DNA from 2 places in the Oceanicola sp. D3 genome. Region 2 is predicted to be linked to the other one. Evidence: riboswitches for the same ligand, from Rfam matches in the RefSeq annotation. Region 2 holds a riboswitch; the other holds the start of a gene.

Region 1 (10,369 bases), 1.2 Mb from region 2:
CCTAAACCCGGGCGGGGTGCCTTGGGACGGAGAGACACAGATGGCCCACGAACGCCCTGAGACATCGCCGTTGTCGCTTTGCCCCCGCCAATTTGCGCGGAGGGCGCGATGCTACTGGAACGAACGATATCCCAACTCGACATAGGCCGGGTGCCAGCGCAGGAAGCGCGCCAGATGGCGCAACTGGGCTACATGCAATGGATCGCCAGCCTGCCCGGCGATGCCAACTATCGGCGTGCGGCGCTTCATGCCCACGCCATGGCCGCGCCCTACATCAGCCTGTCACCCGCCGTGGCCGAATTTTGCGCCCTGTTGAAGCAGTCGCTCACATCGCCCGCCCCCCTGCCCCTTTCGCTTCCGCCACGCAGGCGGCGCGGCGGGGCTGGTGCCCGGCGCATCTGGCGCATCGCCCTCTGACCTTTGTGAACACGGCCGCACCCAATCCTGCGGCCTGACCGAGGACCATTGCAGCAAGCTGCGCGTTGCACGCAGCCCGCGAGGCTCGGCTTTCAAAAACCATGGTCATGGACGGATCAACGAGAAAGGACGGATCCATGAATGAGAACCAACTGAAAACCCGGCTCAACGCTGGCCCCCTCATCTGCGCCGAGGGCTTCCTCTTCGAACTGGAGCGCCGGGGCTATCTCACGGCGGGCGAGTTTGTGCCCGAGGTGGCGCTGGAACACCCCGATGCGCTGCGCAACCTGCATGTCGATTTTCAGCGGTCGGGCAGCGATATCGTCGAGGCGTTCACCTACAACGGCCACCGCGAGAAGATGCGGGTGATCGGCAAGGAAGACCTGCTGGAGCCGCTCAACCGCGCCTCGCTGAAGATCGCCCGCGAGGTTGCCGATGCAAAGCCGGGCAACCTGATGGCAGGCAATATCTCGAACACCAACATCTGGTCGCCGGACGACAGGGCAAAACAGGCCGAGGTGCGGGCGATGTTTGAAGAAATGGTCGGCTGGGCCGTCGATGAAGGGGCCGATATCATCATTGGCGAAACCTTCTACTACGCGGGCGAGGCGCTTTGCGCGCTTGAGGTGGCCCGCGCCTCCGGCCTCCCGGTCGTTCTGACCCTCGCCCCCATGGCGGCCAGCGAGATGATGGACGGCACCGGCATTGTGGAAACCTGTCAGCAGTTGGAACAGGGCGGCGCAGATGTTGTTGGCCTCAACTGCTTTCGCGGGCCGCAAACCATGATGCCGTGGCTGCGCAAGGTGCGTGCGGCGGTGTCCTGCCATGTCGGTGCCCTGCCGATCCCCTATCGCACGCGCGCGGATGAACCGACCTTCTTCAACCTCAGCGACACCGGCGATTGCACCTGCCCTGCCCCCCATGGCCGCACCTTCCCGACCGCGCTCGACCCGATGTTTTGCAATCGCTACGAGATCGGGGCCTTCGCGCGTGACGCCTACGCGCTGGGCATCAACTATCTCGGCGTCTGCTGCGGGGCCAACCCGATGCTGATCCGCGAAGTTTCGGAAGCGGTCGGGCGCACCACCGAGGCCAGCCGCTACTCCGAGCGCATGGAAAATCACTTCATGTATGGCACCAACACCCGGCTCCCCGCCCACATCAAGGCCCTTGGCGAAACTGCCTGATTGGCAAGGCCCGGCGGCCCGATCCGCCGCCGGGCCACGTGGTGCAGCAAGCGCGGTGCAGAATTTTCACCCGGCGGCGCCGATCTACATGTTGACAGCTCATCGCGATAAGCATCTATATGATGTTGCTTTGGTGCCCGTGATTCACGTCACAGGTGAAAAGGGAAGCCGGTGAAAGACCGGCGCTGCCCCCGCAACTGTAAGCGGCAAGCCGAGGCCCGTAACCACTGATGCATCCACGCATCGGGAAGGGGGCCAAGGCGGTTGAGCCGCAAAGCCAGGAGACCTGCCAAGGCAACACGACGACGAGTGCGGGCGGAGGGCCCGGGCGCGTGAACGGAGCCTGTAAGGGCCATCCGCTTCATGTTCCTTCTCCCCTGTCTGACAAAACAACTATGGGGACAGAGCAATGACAATCACCGTTTATTCCAAGCCTTCCTGCGTGCAATGCAGCGCAACCACCCGTGCGCTCGACGCGCGCGGCCTGCCTTACGAGGTCGTCGACCTGACAGAAGACGCAGGCGCTATGGAGCACGTCACCGGGCTGGGCTATCGCCAAGCCCCCGTTGTGATCGCCGGCGAGGATCACTGGGCAGGCTTTCGCCCCGACATGATCGGTCGGCTGTCCTGAGCCATGAGCGGGCTGGTCTACTATTCGAGCCGGTCGAACAACACGCATCGGCTGATTGAACGCTTGGACCTGCCCGCCACCCGCCTGCCGCAACGGCCCGCTGACCCGCTCCCCGCGATCGACGGCCCCTTCGTGCTGATCTGCCCGACCTTCGCAGATGGGCAGGGCCGCGGCGCGGTGCCAAAGCCGGTGATCCGGCTACTGAACGACGCCGGCGCACGCCGCCTGCTGCGCGGCGTCATCGCCGGTGGCAACCGCAACTTCGGCGCCAGCTTTGCCCTTGCGGGCAAGATCATCGCCGCCAAATGCAACGTCCCGCTGCTCTACCGCTTCGAGCTGGCCGGAACCCCCGAAGACACCGCCCGCATCCGTGACGGGCTGGCCCGTTTCTGGGCCGAGCAAGAGGAAACACCATGCTTGACGCAAGCGTAACCGCCGATCTGGACTACCACGCGCTGAACGCGTTGCTGAACCTCTACGACGCGCAAGGAAACATCCAGTTCGAGGCCGACCGGATGGCGGCGCGGCAGTATTTTTTGCAGCACGTTAACCAGAACACTGTGTTCTTCCATTCGCTCGATGAGAAGCTCGGCTACCTCGTGGACGAGGGCTATTACGAACCGGAAGTGCTGGACCAGTATTCGCGCAACTTCCAGCGGGCGATCTGGGATGCGGCTTATGGCAAGAAATTCCGCTTTCCCACCTTCCTCGGTGCCTTCAAGTATTACACCTCCTACACGCTCAAAACGCGGGACGGGCAGCGCTACCTTGAGCGCTACGAGGACCGTGTGGTGATGAACGCCCTCGCATTGGCGCGCGGCGACGAGGCCCTGGCGATGCAACTGATGGAAGAGATCCTCTCGGGCCGCTTCCAGCCCGCCACGCCCACTTTTCTGAACGCGGGCAAGAAGGCACGGGGCGAGTTCGTTTCCTGCTTCCTGCTGCGGCTAGAAGACAACATGGAAAGCATCGGGCGCGGCATCAATTCGGCGCTGCAACTCTCCAAACGCGGCGGCGGCGTGGCCCTGATGCTCACCAACATCCGCGAGCACGGCGCCCCGATCAAGGGGATCGAAAACCAGTCCTCCGGCGTGATCCCGGTCATGAAGCTGCTGGAGGATTCCTTCAGCTACGCCAACCAGCTTGGCGCGCGGCAGGGGGCGGGGGCCGTCTATCTCAACGCCCACCACCCCGACATCCTGCGCTTTCTCGACACCAAACGCGAGAACGCCGACGAGAAGATCCGCATCAAGACGCTGAGCCTTGGCGTGGTCATCCCCGATGTGACGTTTGAGCTCGCCAAGCGCAACGAGGATATGTATCTCTTCTCGCCCCATGACGTTGAGCGCGTCTATGGCTGCGCCTTCTCCGAGATTTCCGTCACCGAAAACTATGACGAGATGGTCGACAACCCGAAGATCCGGAAGAAAAAGATCAACGCCCGCGCCTTCTTCCAGACCCTCGCCGAGATCCAGTTTGAAAGCGGCTACCCCTACATCATGTTCGAGGACACGGTGAACCGCGCCAACCCGATCGCGGGCCGTATCGCCATGTCAAACCTCTGCTCCGAGATCCTTCAGGTCAACGAGGCGTCGGCGTTCAACGACGACCTGAGCTACGCCCAAATGGGCACCGATATTTCCTGCAACCTCGGCAGCATGAACATTGCCCGCGCGATGGACGGCGGCGACCTTGGCAGCTCGGTCGGCACCGCGATCCGAGCGCTGAACGCGGTGAGCGAAATGTCGGCCATCGACTCGGTGCCCTCCATCCGCAAGGGCAATGACGAGGGCCATGCCATCGGGCTCGGGCAGATGAACCTGCACGGCTTCCTCGCCCGCGAGCGCATCCACTACGGCTCGCCCGAAGGGGTGGAGTTCACCTCCGTCTATTTTGCCGCCGTGCTCTACCACGCGCTCGCCACCTCCTGTGCGCTGGCGCAGGAAAAGGGCCGCCGTTTCAAAAGCTTCGAGGCTTCCACCTATGCCGACGGCGGCTTTTTCGAGAAATACACCCAACAAAGCTGGCGACCCGAGAGCGCCACGGTGAAGGCCCTCTTCAAAAAGTTCGGCATCACCCTGCCCACCAAAAAGGACTGGGCCGCGTTGAAGGCCGATGTGATGGAGCACGGGCTCTACAACCGCAACCTTCAGGCCGTGCCCCCCACCGGCTCGATCAGCTACATCAACTACGCCACCTCCTCGATCCACCCGATCACCGCCAAGGTGGAGATCCGCAAGGAGGGCAAGATCGGCCGGGTCTATTACCCCGCGCCCTACATGACCGGCGAAAACCTCGAGTTTTACCGCGATGCCTATGAGATTGGCCCCGAAGCGGTAATAGATACCTATGCCGCCGCCACCCAGCACGTCGATCAGGGCCTGTCGCTGACGCTGTTCTTCCCCGCCGAGGCCACCACGCGCGATATCAACCGCGCCCAGATCTACGCATGGAAGAAGGGCATCAAGACGATCTACTACATCCGCCTCCGGCAGGCCGCGCTGGAAGGCACCGAAGTTGAGGGCTGCGTCTCCTGCACGCTGTAACCGCGCCCTCGTAGGGTGGGCAATCTGCCCACCACCCGCTCCGCCAAAGGACCGACGCCATGAAAGACCTGCCCCATTCCCGCCCCGTGCCCCGAGCCGTCAACTGGAACCGTCTGGAGGACGACCTGGACCTCGACGTCTGGAACCGCCTGACCGTCAATTTCTGGCTGCCCGAAAAGGTGCCGCTCTCCAACGATATCCAAAGCTGGTCTCAGCTCACCGACGACGAGCGGCAGCTGACCATCCGGGTGTTCACCGGGCTCACCCTGCTCGACACCATCCAAAATTCCATCGGCGCCCCAACCCTGATGGCCGATGCTATCACACCGCATGAGGAAGCGGTGCTGAGCAACATCGCCTTCATGGAGGCCGTCCACGCCCGCAGCTATTCCTCCGTCTTTTCAACGCTCTGTCAGACCGCCGAGGTTGACGAGGCCTTCCGCTGGTCGGCCGACAACGAGCACCTGCAAGCCAAATCCCGGCTCATCCTCGATGAGTATGACGCCACCGCCTCGCCGTTGCGTCGCAAGGTGGCCAGCGTCTTTCTGGAGAGCTTCCTGTTCTACTCCGGCTTCTATCTGCCGATGCACTGGTCGTCGCGCGCGCGGCTGACCAACACCGCCGACCTGATCCGCCTCATCATCCGCGACGAGGCGATCCACGGCTATTACATCGGCTACAAGTTTCAGCGCGGGCTGGAGCGCCTGCCAGAGGCCGAGCGGGCCGAGCTGAAGGACTTCGCCTTCTCCCTCCTCTTCGACCTCTACGAGATCGAAGCCCGCTATACCGAACAGCTCTACGACGGGCTGGGGCTAACCGAAGACGTGAAGAACTTCCTGCATTACAACGCCAACAAGGCGTTGCAGAACCTCGGTTTCGAAGCGCTCTTCCCCGACGAGGCCTGCAAGGTGAACCCGGCGATCATGGCCGCCCTCTCCCCCAACTCGGATGAGAACCACGATTTCTTTTCCGGCTCCGGATCAAGCTACGTGATCGGCAAGGCCGTCGCCACGGAAGACGAAGACTGGGATTTCTAACACGCCGCCCGCCCCGATGCGCCCTGTCGGCGATACGGGCGGGCGAAAAGTTTGCCCTCTGAAGCCACAAAGCGATCTACGCCAAGGCCGAATAGCCCTCCCGATCTTCTGCTCTGGCGGGCCAACCGCCTCAGGGCTCAGCTGGTGCCGCCCACCGCCTGCTTCTGCCCGGCGCCAAGCACCTCTTCTGCCGAAGGCGTGCGCAGATCGAAGTAATCAAAGGTGCCAGCATAGCCATTGCCGCCCATCCGCCCCAGCGCGTCAAGTTTTTCGTGGTCGGAATAGAAGGTCGCCGGGTCAATGATGTCTTCGCGGATATGCGCGCGCACAATCCGCCCCAGAATGATCTCGCGCGCCGAACTGACAGCAATGCCAAGATAGCGTTCGCACTCAAAGGCCACCGGGGCTTCGGAGATGCGCGGGCATTTCACCTTGTCGCCCGGGATCGCCGTCAGCCCGGCCATCTCCAGCTCGTCCACCTCCGGCGCGAAGTCTGCGGCCGTCACCGACATCGCCTCAACATTCGCGCGGTCAACGATATTGACGGTGAAGCACTCGGTCATGCGGATGTTCCACCCTGTATCCTTGAAGCTGCGGTCCGGCTTGTTCTCGACCCCAAGCGCAAGGATCGGCGGATCGGCGGAGAGGCAGTTGAAGAAGGAATAGGGCGCCGCGTTGACCACCCCGTCAGGCGAGATCGTGGTGACCCATGCAATCGGGCGCGGCACGATGGTACCGATCATCACCTTATAGGCCTCGCGGGCCGAAAGATCGGCGAAATCAAAGGCGTGGTAGCCGTCTTGCAGGGTCATTGGGCCAGCTCCTTGCCGTAGTGTGAGAGGATGGATTGGATACTATCGGGCTCGGCAGAAAGCTCTGCCCGGCCCGCGACAGCGCCGAGATGGTGCTCCATGATCTCGATGGCGCGCGCAGCGTCACCGGCGCGGATCGCGGCAATGATCTGCGAATGCTCATCGACAGCGCAATCAGAGGAGTGGCTGCGCGCATAAAGCGACATGATCAGCGAGCAGCGCAGCACCACTTCCGAGACGTAGCGGGTCAGCACCGGGTTGCCGGTGAGCTCGGCCAGCAGCACATGAAACTCGCCCGCGAGGCGAATCGACACCGGGCCATCCTTGCCCTTCACCGCCTCTTCCTGCCGCACATGTGCCTCAAGCCGCTCATAGCCACTGCGCGGCATACGCTCACAAAGCAGGCGAATCACATCATTTTCCAGGCAGCGCCGCACTTCAAAAACATGCTGCGCCTCATCGCGCGACGGCTCGGCCACAAAGGCCCCGCGGTTGCGGCGGGTCACCACCAGCCCCTCGTGCTCCAGCCGCACCAGCGCATGGCGCACAATGGTGCGTGACACGCCAAATTGCTCACCCACGGTATCCTCGGGCAACCGCATGCCCGGCTTCAGCGCCTGTTCGATAATCGCCTTGCGCAGCAAGTCATGCACCGCGTCCGTCAGCGTCGTTTTGGTCTCACTCATGGTCGGATCTGCCTATCAAATTCGCATAATCTCTATCGCATACAATTTTGCACGTCAATCGGATACAATCTGCTTGCTCAAACGGATTCTCTGTGTCAGCCAATATACATCGTATCCAATTTTACCGATTCCGAAATGCAATCCAGCTGAAAGAGGACCAGATCATGAAACTACGTCATCTCATGCTCGCAACAGCGGCAGTTGCTGCTTTAACGGGCAGTGCGCAGGCCGAGAACGTGCTGAAATGGGGCGCCAACCGCGATATCGGCTCCCTCGACCCCTATTCCTTTGGTGACAGCTTCACCATCAACGTGCTCAACCACGTTTATGAAGGGCTGGTACGCTACAACAAGGATCTGAAGATCGAGCCGGCGCTGGCAGAAAGCTGGGAGATCCTCGACGACCAGATCACATGGCGCTTCAAGCTGCGCGAGGGCGTGACCTTTCACAACGGCAACCCCTTCACCGCCGAAGATGTCGTTGCCTCGCTCACCCGCGTGAGCCACGAGACCTCGCCGCTCAAAGGCAACCTTCCTGCCTACGTCAGCTCCAAGGTTGTGGATGAATACACGGTCGACATCACGCTGAACGGCACCTACCCGCTGCTGCTCAACGACCTGACCAACATCCACATCTTCGACGCCGAGTGGATGACCGAAAACGACGCGCTGATGCCAACCGACGTTGGCGCAGGCACCGAGGGCTATGCCACCTACAACGCCAACGGCACCGGCCCCTTCATCGTCGAAAGCCGCCAGCCCGATGCCAAAACCGTCTTTGTCGTCAATCCCGATTGGTGGGACGAGCCGCAGCACAACCTCGACCGGATCGAACTGACGCCGGTAAACTCGGCCGCAACCCGCGTGGCGGCGCTGCTCTCGGGCGAGATCAGCTTTACCAATGACGCCCCGGTGCAGGATTTGCCGCGCCTTGCCGCCGCGCCGAATGTTGAGGTGCTGGAAGGCGTCGACCTGCGCACAGTGATGATCGGCTTCCCCTTCCGCGATACGCTGACCACCGGCGAGCCGAACCCGTTCAAGGAAAAGGCGGTGCGCGAGGCGCTCTACAAGGCGATGGACCTCGACCTGATCCATCAGAAGGTGATGCGTGGCAAGTCCCGCACCGCCGGTGCCACCGTCGCCCCGCCGATCCCGGGCTATACCGAGGCGCTCGACACGCTGCCCGGCTATGACCCCGAGGCGTCCAAAGCGCTGCTGGCCGAGGCGGGCGTGCCCGAGGGGCTGGAGTTTGAGTTCAACTGCCTCAGCGACGGGCTGGTGAACGAAGAGCAGTTTTGCCAGGCCATCGCCTCCATGTGGTCGCGCATCGGCCTCTCGCCCAAGCTCGACGTGGCACCCCGCGCGGTGCAATCGCCCAAGCGGACCAATGGCAAGACCGATGTCTATACGCTGGGCTGGGCCACGCTGCCGCTGCTCGACAGCTACTCCCCGCTGCTGCAAATCTTCCACTCCAAAGACGGCAACGCCGGCGTCTTCAACTGGGGCGGCTGGTCTTACCCCGAGCTGGACGCGCTGATTGATGCGGCTGGCAGCGAGCTGGACCTTGAAAAGCGGCTCGCCCTGCAAACCGAGGCCCTGCAAATGGTGAAGGACGAGATGATCATGGTCCCTCTCCACCAGCAGCCCATGGCCTGGGCGGTGACCGAGGAGGTGGCCGAGATGCCGCTCTTCCCCGATGCCAAGCCGCGCCTCTGGTTCGCCCGGATGGGCAGCGACTCCTGACGCACCGGGCCGGGCTGGCCGCACCTTGGTCAGCCCGGCCCATTTGATCGCCGTATCACCAAATCGGAGACCGGAATGATTGCCTTTCTTCTCAAACGCACCGCCAACGCGGCCTTCGTCATGCTGGCGGTGGCGCTGCTGGCCTTCGTGATCTTCCGTTTCTTCGGCGATCCGGTCGAAATGATGGTGAACGAACAGGCCACCCAGCAAGACCGTATCGAACTGCGCGAGCGGCTGGGGCTGAACGATGGCTTCGTCACCCAATACACCCGCTTCGTCACCAACGCGGTGCAAGGTGATTTCGGGATTTCCTATCGCAACCAGCAAGACGTGATGGTGCTGATCAAGGAGCGCTTCCCGGCAACCTTCGAGCTGGTTCTGGTGGCCACCATAATCTCGCTGGTGGTGGGTATCCCCGCCGGGGTGATCACCGCCGTCTATCGAGAAAGCCGGGTGGCCAATATGCTGCAACTCGGCTCCATCATCGGGGTGTCCCTGCCAAGTTTCGTTGTGGGCATCCTGCTCATCCTCGCCTTCTCGGTTTCACTCGGCTGGCTGCCCGCCTTCGGGCGCGGCGAGACGGTGGACATTGGCTGGTGGTCGACCGGGCTGCTCACCCCCTCGGGGCGGGCGGCGCTGGTGCTGCCGGCGATCTCGCTCTCGACTTTCCAGGTCACGCTGGTGATGCGGCTGGTGCGGGCCGAGATGTTGGAAACCCTGCGCGCCGATTACATCAAGTTCGCCCGCGCCCGGGGCGTGCCCACCGCCCGCGTGCAATGGCGCCACGCGCTGCGCAACTGCCTGATGCCGGTGATCACCCTGACGGGCATGCAGATCGGCAACCTGATCGCCTTTGCCCTTGTGACCGAGACGGTGTTTCAATGGCCCGGCATGGGGATGCTCTTCATCCAGGCGGTGACCTTCGTCGACCTGCCGGTGATGGCCGCCTACTTGCTGATCGTGTCCTTCATCTTCGTCGCCCTCAATACCCTTGTCGACATCACCTATGCCTGGGTCGATCCGCGCCTGCGCGACGACTCTGCCCGTGGCAATGGCTGAACCGGAGCCCAAAATGGAAAAGTCCCTTCCCCTCACCCCGCCTGCCCCGGCACGCCCCTCGCGGTTGACCCGCCTGCGCGAAAGCGACCTGTGGTTTTCCTTCTGCGCGCATCCTTCGGCGATCTTTGCCGCGGCGCTGCTGGCGCTGGTGGCGCTGACCGCCTTTCTTGCACCGCTGATCACGCCGCAGAACCCCTATGACCTCGCGGCGCTGGAGCTCTGGAATTCCGAGATTCCGCCGATCTGGGAGGC
Region 2 (10,369 bases):
TTGGCAACGGCGGGGATATCTTGCCAGCCGGGGCGGGAGGTGATGCGCTCTGTGCGGACCTTCTTGCCGCACCATGAGGCGAGGATCACATCGGGAGCGGCCTCGATCACCTGATCGGGGGTGATGATGCGGTTTTTGGCAGCCTGCTCGCGGGCGAGGTGGGCGAAGGCATCGGTGGCGCCGGTGGCCTCGATCAACTCGGAGACCCAGCCGATGCCGGAGATCATCGGCTCGTCCCATTCTTCGAAATAGACCTTGAGGCCCTTGGCGGGAGCGTCAGCGCGCAGGGCGGAGAGCCGGGCGCGGTAGCTGCTCGTCAAAGCCTGCGCCTTTTCCTCGCAAGCCGTGAGGGCACCGAGGGTTTCGATCATGTCGAAAATGCCGGAAAGGCCGCGCTGGTTGAAGCCGTAGACAGCCACGCCTTCGCGCAGGAGGGCGGCGGCGATATCGGCCTGAAGGTCGGAGAAGGTGAGCACGAGGTCGGGCTTGAGGGCCATGACCTTGGGGATGTCGGCGGAGGTGAAGGCCGACACGCGGGGCTTTTGCTGGCGCACGCCGGGGGGGGCGGACGGCATAGCCGGAGACGCCAACGATGCGATCTTGCTGGCCGAGGAGGTAGAGGGTTTCGACGGTTTCCTCGGTGAGGCAGACGATACGTTCTGGCGGGAAGGGCATGGGCTAGGTCAGGCCTGTGGGTTGGAACAGGGGGCCGTGGTCGGTGAAGATGAAGCTGCCCGTGATCTGGAAGACATCGGCCAGCAGATCGGCGGTGAGCACCTGCTCGGGCGGGCCATCGGCGGCGATGCGCCCCTCGTGCAGCACCACGAGCCGGGTGCAATGGCGGGCGGCGAGGGAGAGATCGTGCAGGGCGGCCACTACGGCGCGGCCCTCGGCGGCGAGGCGGGCGAAGAGCTGCATGGTGGCGATCTGAGCCGCAGGGTCGAGCCCGGCGATGGGCTCATCGGCTAGCAGCAGCGGGGTTTGCTGGGCGAGGGTGCGGGCGATCAGGGCGCGGGCCTGCTCGCCGCCCGAGAGATTGGTGGCGCGGCGGTGGGCGAGCGCGGTGAGATTCATCTGGGCGATGGCCTCGGTGACGGCCTCGCGGTTGGCCAGGGAGGGCGGATGCGGGGTGCGGCCGAGGGTGACGAGGGTTTCAACCGTCAGATCCCATGCGATCTCGCGGGATTGGGGCAGGAAGGCCGATGCGCGGGCGCGGGCGGCAGGCGAGAGCGCCGCGAGGGAGGAGGTGCCGGTGGCGGGCAGCAGGCCGAGGGCGGCGCGAAGGAGGGTGGTTTTGCCCGCGCCATTGGGGCCGATGAGGCCGATGAACTCGCCGGGCGCGACGGTGAGGGAGACGTTGCGCAGGGTGTTTCGCCCGTTCTTGCGGGTGACGGAGAGGTTTTGCAGGGCAAGCGTCATAGCCGCCCCCGCAAGCGCCAGACGAGGTGGAAGAAGAAGGGCGCGCCGACGAGGGCGGTGACGACGCCGAGCTTGAGGTCACGCGCGGGGAGGATGAGGCGAGTGGCCGTATCCGCCGCCAGCAGCATGGCCGCCCCGCCCAGCGCCGAGGCGATGAGCAGGGTCGAGGGGCGGTGGCCGGTGAGCGGGCGCAGCAGGTGCGGCACGACGAGGCCGACGAAGCCCACGGCCCCGGCCACGGCGGTGCCCGCGCCAACGCAGGCCGCGACACCGAGGATCAGCGCGAGGCGCAGGCGTGGCAGGCGGATGCCCATGGAGGCGGCGGCGTCTTCGCCCAGCGAAAGCGCATCAAGCCCCCGCCCGAGCGGCAGGATCAGCGCCGCGCCTGCGAGGATGAAGGGCGCGGCGAGGGCGACATGGGTCATCGAGCGGTCGGCCAGAGAGCCCATCATCCAGAACACGATCTCTGCCGCCGCATAGGGGGAAGGCGAGAGGTTGAGCACGAGCGAGGTGAGCGCCCCGGCCAGCGCCGAAAGCGCCACACCGGCGAGGATGAGGGTAAGCGCGGTGCCGCGCGGGCCGGCGAGGGCGAAGATGGCGAGCACGGCGATGCCGGCCCCGGCGAGCGCCATGAAGGGCAGCGCAAGGGCGGCGGTATAGGCAAGCCCGGTCTGGATGGCGATGACAGCGCCGAGGGCGGCGGAGGAGGACACACCGATCAGCCCCGGCTCGGCCAGAGGGTTGCGCAGATAGCCCTGCATGGCCGCGCCGCAGAGGCCGAGGGAAGCGCCGATGAGCAGGCCGAGCAGGGCCCGCGGCAGGCGGATTTCGCGCATGACCATGGTGGCCGGACCGTCGGATTGGCTGACGAGGGCAGTGAGCGCCTCGGTAAAGGGCAGCGCGGCGGGGCCGATGGTGAGGGAGGCGGTGAAGAGGGCCGCGGTGAGGACGCCAAGGAGGGCGTAGAGGCGCGCCGGGGTCATCGGAGGGGCCTTGGGCGAAGACGCCTCGAAGGGCGGATGAGGAGCACGTGGGGGCGCTCTTTGCCGGGCTGTGCCCGCGCATCGCGGGGGGCGCGCGTCATTCCATCCCCTCCCGGATTGCGGCGAGGCGTTCGACGGTTTCGAGCACGGCGGGGGTGCCGCAGGTCCAGTCGCTATCATGCAGGTTGTCGGTGGGCACCCGCGCGCGCAGGGCCTCGACAACCGGGTGGTGAAGGATCTCTTCGGCGCGGCTTCTCGGGGCGCCGGGGCGGGCGGCGACGAGCAGGTCGGGGCTGGCGGTGGCAAGGGTTTCGAGCGGCACCACGCCACCGTAGGGCAGCCCGAGCTTTTCGGCCAGCAGGGCAAAGCCCGCGGATTTGACGATCTGGCCCGGCAGGGTGGATTGCCCGGCGGAGTAGCCATTGGCGGCATAGAGCGCGGCGAGCGGGGGCGGGCCGGGCGGCATGGGGATGGCGGCGAGACGGGCGTCGAAGGCGGCGACCTCCCGGGCGGCAGCCTCTTCGCGGCCCAGCAGGCTGCCCATCCGGGTGATGTTGGCGCGGATATCATCCAGCGTTTCAGCCGGGGCAAAGACCTCCACCTTCAGCCCCAGCCGCTCCAGCATGCGCAGGGTGTCGGGCGCGGTGAAGCTGCCTGCGATCACCAGATCGGGCGCAAGCAGGTAGACCTCTTCGGCGCGGGCGGAGTTGCCCGGCAGGGCACGGGCCTGCTCGGCAAGGGCGGACTCCTCGCCCTGAAGCATCCGGGTGACGGAAACGAGCTGGCCCGGCGCGGCGATGGCCAGCGCCAACTGGTCGGTGCAGAGGTTGATCGACACCACCCGTTCGGGCGGTGCAGCGAGGGCCATCACGGCCCCCGCGAACCAGAGCGCGAGCGCTCCGATGAGGTTAGAACTTGGCACGGAGGCCCACGTAGAAGGCCCGGTCGGCCTGACCGTAGCCATTGACGGTTTGATACTCGGCATCGGTCAGGTTCTCGATGCGGAAGTAGGCCTCGGCCCCATCGTTGATCTCATAGGTGACCATGGCGTTGACGAGGGTGTAATCGTCTCCCTCGATCGGGCGAACGAAGGTTTGCGCGTCGACGTCGAGCACATCGGCAACGTGCTGCACTTCACCGCTGAAGCTCCAGCGCGGGGCGAAATCGGCCTCGACGCCGAGCACGAGATCATGGCGAGGCACGCGGAGTTGGCGCTCGCCATCCGGATCTTCGCTTTCGGTGTAGGTATAGGCCCCGAAGAGCGCCGCCTTATCGGAAAGCGCCACGCGGCCCGAAAGCTCCAGCCCCTTGGCCACGGAGGTGCCGGGGATCTGGGTGTAGACGAAGGCCGCGTCGGAGCCGATCAGGTCTTCGACCTCGGTGTAAAACAGGGTGGCCTTCACGAAGTCATCGCCGCCCAGCCGCTTTTCGACGCCCAGCTCGGCGCTGCGCGAGGTTTCCGGCGTCAGCGTGTCATTGCCGTAGAACGGCGCGTAGAGCTCGTAGAGCGAGGGGGCGCGGAAGCCGGTGGCGAGCGAGGCACGCAGGATGAGGTCTTCCTGCGGGCGCCATGCCAGCGCCAGACGACCGGTGGTGTGGCCGCCAAAGCGGTTGTGCGCATCGTGCCGCAGGGCGGCGGAGAGGTCGAGCTGGCTGGAGGCGGCCCAGTTCACCTCGGCAAAGACGCCGGTGGTGTTTTGCTTGCCCTCAGCGGTAATGAAGGTGGCGGAGGCAAACTCCTCCTCGGTGTAATCGGCCCCGAAGTTGAGCTGCACGGCGGGCGACAGCGTGGCCTGGCCAAGATAGCGCAGCCCTTGGCGCTCGCCCTCGTAGTGGTTGCCCGAGACCGCGTAGTCCCGCTCGATGTCGTAATAGGTGGCCTCGAACTGGTGGGTCACCGCGCCAGCCTCGTAGCGGGCAAAGGCGCGCAGCCCGTTGGAGGTGCCATCGGTTTCTTCGTCGGTGTCGCCGAAGGGGAAGCCGCCGTCGATCGCCACGGTGCTCTTTTCGGCAAAGCCCGCAAGGCCGATGGTGAGCGCATCGGACAGGGCATATTCGCCATTGAACGACAGGCGCAGCGACGAGAAGCCATCGGCCTCGGTGTTGCCGTCGTTCTCATCAGCAGAGGAGAACCCGCCAAACTCGAGCCGCGCGAGGGTGACGGCAAAGTTGTGCCGGGCGCCCTTGCTGGTGATCGTGGCGGAGGTACCGAAGCTATCGAAGCTGCCAACCTCGCCTTCAAGGTAGACGTGGGTGCCCTCCTCGGTTGCGCGGCGGCTTTGCAGCGAGATCACCCCGGCGACGGCGGAGGAGCCGTATTGCGCCGATTGCGAGCCCTTCAAAACCTCGATGCGGCCAAGGCCGGAGGTGCCCATCAGGCCGAAGTCATAGGAGGGCGAGGGGGAGGATGGGTCCAGCACGTCGATGCCGTCGATCTGCACTTTCACGTATTTCTGGTGCAGCCCGCGCATCCGGATGTCGGCCAGCCCGCCGGGGCCGCCGGCGGCGGCAAGCGAAAGGCCGGGCTGGCGGGAGAGGTAGGTGGCAAGGTCATCATCGCCCGCCGTTTCCAACTCTTCGCGGGTGGTCACTTCGACGGTGGCGCCGGTGCGCTCGGTCTCTGTCTCGCCCGACAGGTCGGCGGTGACGGTGATCGTGTCGAGTTCATAGGCCTCCTGCGCGGTGAGCGCGGAGGCGGCGAGCGCGAGGGTGGCTGTGGTGGCGAGGAGGCTCTTCATGGCGCCCAAAGTCCTTGTCATGCGGCCCCCATGACAGAGGCCGGTGTGGTGAGGTGTCTTTGGAATGGCGAGGCCTTCCGCGGACGGTGCTTTCGTCACCGCTACGGAACAGACCGTTGACGCCGCGCCCCTCGCACGGGTTCAGGGTGATCGCCTCGGCAGGTCTCCTGACTTGCGGGTCATTGCGAGATGGCCGGCCTTCCCGGGGGTTCTCCCCCAGTGGCCCGTCGGCCTCGCTCTCCGCTCACAGTTGCGGGGGCAGTCGTGGCATTGGGAGTTCTTCCCGCACCACGTTCCCTTTTGCTCCGGGCTTTCGCCCGAACCGAAGCAATCTGGGGGGTAGCGCAGGAGGGACGCCAGGCGCAAGGGATTCGTTAACCCTTGGGCAGCGCCGCCCGGGGGGTGGGCTTTGGCGCCACGTTGGGCGTCATTGCCCCCGTGGTCGGCAGCGCGGGCCCGGAAAGCACGCGCTGCCGATGGGGTTGGTGGTGAGTGGCTACTCCGCCGCGGCTTCCGCCCGCTCGGCTGCGCCCGGCTGGTTGAGCGCCTCGGCCACCTCGGCTTCGCCGGGGCGCGTTACCGCCCGCAGAACGAAGTAGCCGATGAGCGCCGACACGCCGGACCCGAGCAGCACGCCAAGGCGCACCTCGTTCATCAGCAATGCATCGTCGAAGGAGAGCGAGCCGATGAAGAGCGACATGGTAAAGCCGATCCCGGCGAGGCAGGCGAGGCCGTAGATATGGGCCCACGTGACCCCGAAGGGCAGCTTGGCGAGCCCCATCTTGACCATCAGCCAAGTGGTGCCAAAGACACCCACTTGCTTGCCGAGGATCAGGCCGAGCGCCACGCCGAGCGGCACCGGATCGAGCAGCGCCCCGAAGGACATGCCCTTCAGCACCACGCCGGCGTTGGCGAAGGCGAAGATTGGGACGATCACGTAGAGCACATAGGGCGAAAGGCCGTGCTCCAGCGAGTGCAGGGGCGACTTGTTCCACTTGTCTTTCAGCGGAATGCAGAAGGCCGTTACCACCCCGGCGAGCGTGGCGTGCACGCCCGATTTGAGCACCAGCACCCAGAGCGCAACGCCGAGCAGCAGGATCGGCGCAACCCTGTGCGCCCCGCGCATGTTGCGCCAGATCATCAGCGCCAGCGGGATACAGGCAAGGAAGAGGTAATCAATCTTCAGTTCGGCGGTATAGAACAGCGCTATGATGAGGATCGCCCCCATGTCATCGAGGATCGCCAGCGTCAGCAGGAAGATCTTGAGCGAGGCCGGCACACGGGAGCCGAGCAGGGCAAGCACGCCGAGGGCAAAGGCGATGTCCGTCGCGGCCGGGATGGCCCAGCCGTGAATGGTGGCTGCATTGCCCCAGTTGAACACGAGGTAGACGAGCGCGGGCACAACCATGCCCCCCACCGCCGCCATGCCGGGCAGCACCACATCGGCGGGGTTCTTCAGCTTGCCTTCCATCAGCTCGCGCTTCAGCTCAAGCCCGATAAGAAAGAAGAAGATGGCCATGAGGCCGTCGTTGATCCACAGAAGGGCGGGTTTTTCGATGCCTTCACCGTTGACGGTGACGCCGATATAGGCCCCCAGAAACTCCTGATACTCCGGGTTGAGCGAGGAGTTCGCGATCATCATGGCGGCCACCGCAGACAGCATCAGCACGATGCCCCCGGCAGCGTCCGAGCCAAAGAATTCATCAATTTTTCTGCGGAGCATTCCCTATCCCTGTTTTTGCGCGTTTTTCCTTATGTCTTGAAATGTGGCTTTGGGTCCACCGGGTCAAGCAGATGAGGCGCGAGGTCGCAGGGTTTTTTAGCGCCGGGTGAAGATCGCGCAGGGTAGTTCGGCGCGAATTGCAAAGCCGAGGCTCTCATAGAGCTTGATCGCCGCCGGGTTGGAGGCGAAGGCGTGGAGAAACGGCATGTCACCTGACATGGCGATCTGGTGGGCGACATGGGCCGAGAGGCTGCGGGCAAGGCCCTGCCCCCGGGCCTCTGGCGCGGTGCAGACGCCGGAGATTTCGGCAAAGCCCGGCGCCGACATGCGGGTGCCGGCCATGGCGATCAGCTTGCCATCCTGCCGGACGCCCCAGAACGGCCCTAGCTCCAGCGCGCGGAGGGTGAAGGGGCCGGGTTTGGTGGCCTCGGCAAGGGTCAGCATCTCGGCGGCGTCCTCGGAGCCAAGGGGCGTGATGCGCGGATCGTCTGGCGCGGGCGGCAGGGTGCGGCAGGTAAGCTGCACACCCATGGCACGGAGGGTTTCATCAAAGCCGGGTGGCGTGGCAACGGGAGCCTTCTGCAAAAACACCGCCAGATCACCGGGCTTGGCGAGGGCTGTAAGATCCTCGGGCGCGGAGGGGTCGATGCAGGCGAAGGGGATGAGCCCGGGATCGTAGCGCAGGGCAGTGCCATGCTGCTGGGCAAGGTGGGCATGGGGGCCGGTGAGGGCGGCGTGGGCCGGGGTATCGAGCGGGTGGCTTGTCATGGGCGGTCTTTCAGCGGCTTTGCGTCGAGGCGGGCTTCGATGGTGTCGAGCATGTTCAGAAGCTCGGGGCCGAAGGGGGCGCAAAGGTCGGTCACGGCGGCGCGGGTGCGGGGCCAGGCTTTGGCGCGGGCCTCGGCCAGCAGGGTGCGGCCAGCAGGCGTGAGGGAGACAAGGCGGAGGCGGGCGTCTTGGGGGCTTGGGGCAGTGGCGGTTAGGCCAAGCGTAGAAAGCCGGGTGACGGCGCGGGTGACGCCGGGCTGCGCTGTGCCGAGGGCCGCGGCGATATCTCCGATGGGGCGCGGCTCCGGCCCGTCGAGAAAGGCGAGAAGCGGCAAGCTGGCGGCGGGCATCCGGGGGTCGATCTCGTTGAGGATGTCCTGCGTCTGCCCCTGCAACCGCTCACCGAGGCGACGGAGGCGGGAGCCGAGGGTGACAAGGCCGTGGGGGCGGAGGGCGTCAGTTTCATGCATGTGTATATAAGTGGTTATATACATGACCGTGTCAATGCCCATCGCCTCGAACGGCGCGGCTCAACCGTTAGACGGGGTTTTCCGGACCGGGGCGCCCGAGGCCATGTCGGTGGCGATATGGGTAAGGCCAGCCTTCTTCCAGCCCGCGAAGCCGTCTTGCAGATGGGCGATGCGCTCGGCTCCGGCCTCAAGGGTCTTGCGCGCCATCTTGCCCGACCGAACGGAAGAGCCGCACATGAGCACCACTCGCTTGTCGCCGTCGCTGGGCAGGAAGCGCGGGTCGAAATGCGCCATTGGCAGCAGCAGCGCGCCCTCGACACTTTCGAAGGCGTATTCGGCAGGGGTGCGCACATCGACCAGCGTGACCTTGCCCTGCGCGAGGCCATCGGCGACCTCTTGCGGGGTCCAGGTTTCGAGTTCTCCGTGATCGGTGGTTTCGGTTTTCATGGTGTCACCTCAAAAGCGGTTGGCAGGGATCTTGAAATAGGCGTGGCCGTCGCCCTCGGGCTCGGGCAGGCGGCCGCCGCGCAGGTTGACTTGTAGCGCAAACAGCATCCGGTCGGGCAGACCGAGAGTTTCGTCGCGTTCGTTGCGGAGGCGAATGAAGGCCTCCTTGGTTTGGTCGCCGCCGACATGGGGGTTGTGGGCGCGGTGCGCCGCGACCGTGGCCTCGCATTCGGGCTGCTCCCGGTCGTCGCTGCCATAGTCGTGGCCGATGAAAAGGCGGGTCTCGGCGGGCAGGGACAGAATTTCCTGAATGGAGTCCCACAGCTGTTCGGTGCTCCCGCCCGGAAAGTCGGCCCGCGCTGTGCCGGTATCGACATGCATCAGGGTGTCATGGACAAAGGCGGCATCTCCGGCAATGAGGCTGATCGAGCCAAGCGTGTGGCCGCGTGAGAGCATCACCCGCAGGTCGAGTTTGCCGAGCGCCAGCCGTTCGCCATCTGCCAGCAGCCGGTCGTAATCGCCCTTCACCGGGAAGGCCTCTGGCAGATGGTAGTAGTCGCGCCAGAGCGCGGCGATATCGGTGCACGTCTCGCCAGTGAGATGCGGCGCACCGGTGCGCTCGGCGAGCCAGTTGCCCGCGCTCAGGTGGTCGGCGTGGGGGTGGGTGTCGATGATCCACGCGGGCGCGTAGCCTTCACGCTCGATGCAGCCGAGCAGGTCTTCGGCAGCCTCGGTGCTGGTGCGGGCATGGGCGGTATCAAAATCGAGCACAGGGTCGATGATGGCGCAGGCCCGGCTTTCGGGGTCGGCGCAGATGTATTGCCACGAGCCCGTGTCGGACTCGTAAAACGCATGAACCGTGGGCCCGCCCGCGTCGGAGGTGCTGGTGATGCTGCGGCCAGTGGGCATGACGGGATCCTCCTGCGCTGGGTTCACAGGATAAACGCCTACCCCTGCGCAGTTGGTTCCATCTGCCCGCCCGGCGTGGCAACGGGGCCAGAAAACAACAAACCCCCGGGCGGAGCCGCGGGGGTCGTCGTAGGCAGAGGCCGAAGCCGCCGCCGTTCGTGTGCCGATGGGTGACTTACATCATCCCTTCGCGCTGGGCCTTCTTCCGAGCCAGCTTCCGCGCACGGCGGATCGCTTCGGCCTTTTCACGGGCTTTCTTCTCGGACGGCTTCTCGAAGTGTTGCTTGAGTTTCATCTCACGAAACACCCCCTCGCGCTGAAGTTTCTTCTTCAGAGCACGAAGCGCCTGATCGACGTTGTTGTCACGAACGCTCACCTGCATGTGGTTGTCACCACCTTTCTGATTAGAGTTGCAAGAGTTTGCAGGAGCGCGCCGTATAGCAAAGGGTCGGGCATCTGTCTACACTCCGGCGAAATTTGCCCTATGTTGCGGTGACATGACCGATCACAGCCCAGAATCCCCCGCAAAAGCTGCCATTCTCGATGCCGCCCTGCCCCATGTGGCCTTCGACGGATGGTCTGACGAGGCCCTCAAACGCGCTGCCGAGGAGGCGGGCGTGAGCGAGTCGGAGGCGCGTGCGCACTTCCCGAAGGGCGCGGTGGATCTTGCGCTGGCCTTCCATGCGCGGGGCGATGCGAAGATGCTGGCGGCGCTGGATGAGGCGGATTTGGGCGAGATGCGGTTTTCTGACCGGATTGCCCACGCGGTGCGGCTGCGGCTGGAGGCGATTGAGGGCGAGAAGGAGGCGGTGCGCCGCGCAGCCTCGCTCTTTGCCCTGCCGCAGAATGCCGCTGCCGGGGCGGGCGCGGTGTGGGGCACCGCCGATGCGATCTGGCGGGCGCTGGGGGACA

Evidence for each region. Region 2 has a riboswitch for cobalamin ahead of FHY55_RS02780 (TonB-dependent siderophore receptor). Riboswitches for the same ligand answer to the same signal wherever they lie in the genome.
Region 1: linked by a shared signal. The riboswitch ahead of nrdH (glutaredoxin-like protein NrdH) and the one ahead of FHY55_RS02780 (TonB-dependent siderophore receptor) in region 2 are both predicted to bind cobalamin.

Annotation. Positions count from the first base shown of each region.
Region 1 covers NZ_CP040932.1:3,349,198-3,359,566, forward strand. The annotation lists gene FHY55_RS16655 (hypothetical protein) at 109-417, shown strand; gene FHY55_RS16660 (homocysteine S-methyltransferase family protein) at 555-1,604, shown strand; cobalamin riboswitch at 1,719-1,913, shown strand; gene nrdH (glutaredoxin-like protein NrdH) at 2,014-2,235, shown strand; gene nrdI (class Ib ribonucleoside-diphosphate reductase assembly flavoprotein NrdI) at 2,239-2,667, shown strand; gene nrdE (class 1b ribonucleoside-diphosphate reductase subunit alpha) at 2,649-4,781, shown strand; gene nrdF (class 1b ribonucleoside-diphosphate reductase subunit beta) at 4,841-5,818, shown strand; gene FHY55_RS16685 (flavin reductase family protein) at 5,956-6,630, opposite strand; gene FHY55_RS16690 (GntR family transcriptional regulator) at 6,627-7,316, opposite strand; gene FHY55_RS16695 (ABC transporter substrate-binding protein) at 7,481-9,058, shown strand; gene FHY55_RS16700 (ABC transporter permease) at 9,134-10,117, shown strand; gene FHY55_RS16705 (ABC transporter permease) at 10,131-10,369, shown strand, end outside.
Region 2 covers NZ_CP040932.1:524,304-534,672, reverse strand. The annotation lists gene FHY55_RS02800 (ABC transporter substrate-binding protein) at 1-575, opposite strand, end outside; gene FHY55_RS02795 (ABC transporter ATP-binding protein) at 679-1,419, opposite strand; gene FHY55_RS02790 (iron ABC transporter permease) at 1,416-2,402, opposite strand; gene FHY55_RS02785 (ABC transporter substrate-binding protein) at 2,500-3,270, opposite strand; gene FHY55_RS02780 (TonB-dependent siderophore receptor) at 3,311-5,140, opposite strand; cobalamin riboswitch at 5,280-5,482, opposite strand; gene nhaA (Na+/H+ antiporter NhaA) at 5,637-6,863, opposite strand; gene FHY55_RS02770 (GNAT family N-acetyltransferase) at 6,960-7,631, opposite strand; gene FHY55_RS02765 (MarR family winged helix-turn-helix transcriptional regulator) at 7,628-8,101, opposite strand; gene FHY55_RS02760 (rhodanese-like domain-containing protein) at 8,162-8,548, opposite strand; gene FHY55_RS02755 (MBL fold metallo-hydrolase) at 8,558-9,457, opposite strand; gene rpsU (30S ribosomal protein S21) at 9,633-9,839, opposite strand; gene FHY55_RS02745 (COQ9 family protein) at 9,955-10,369, shown strand, end outside.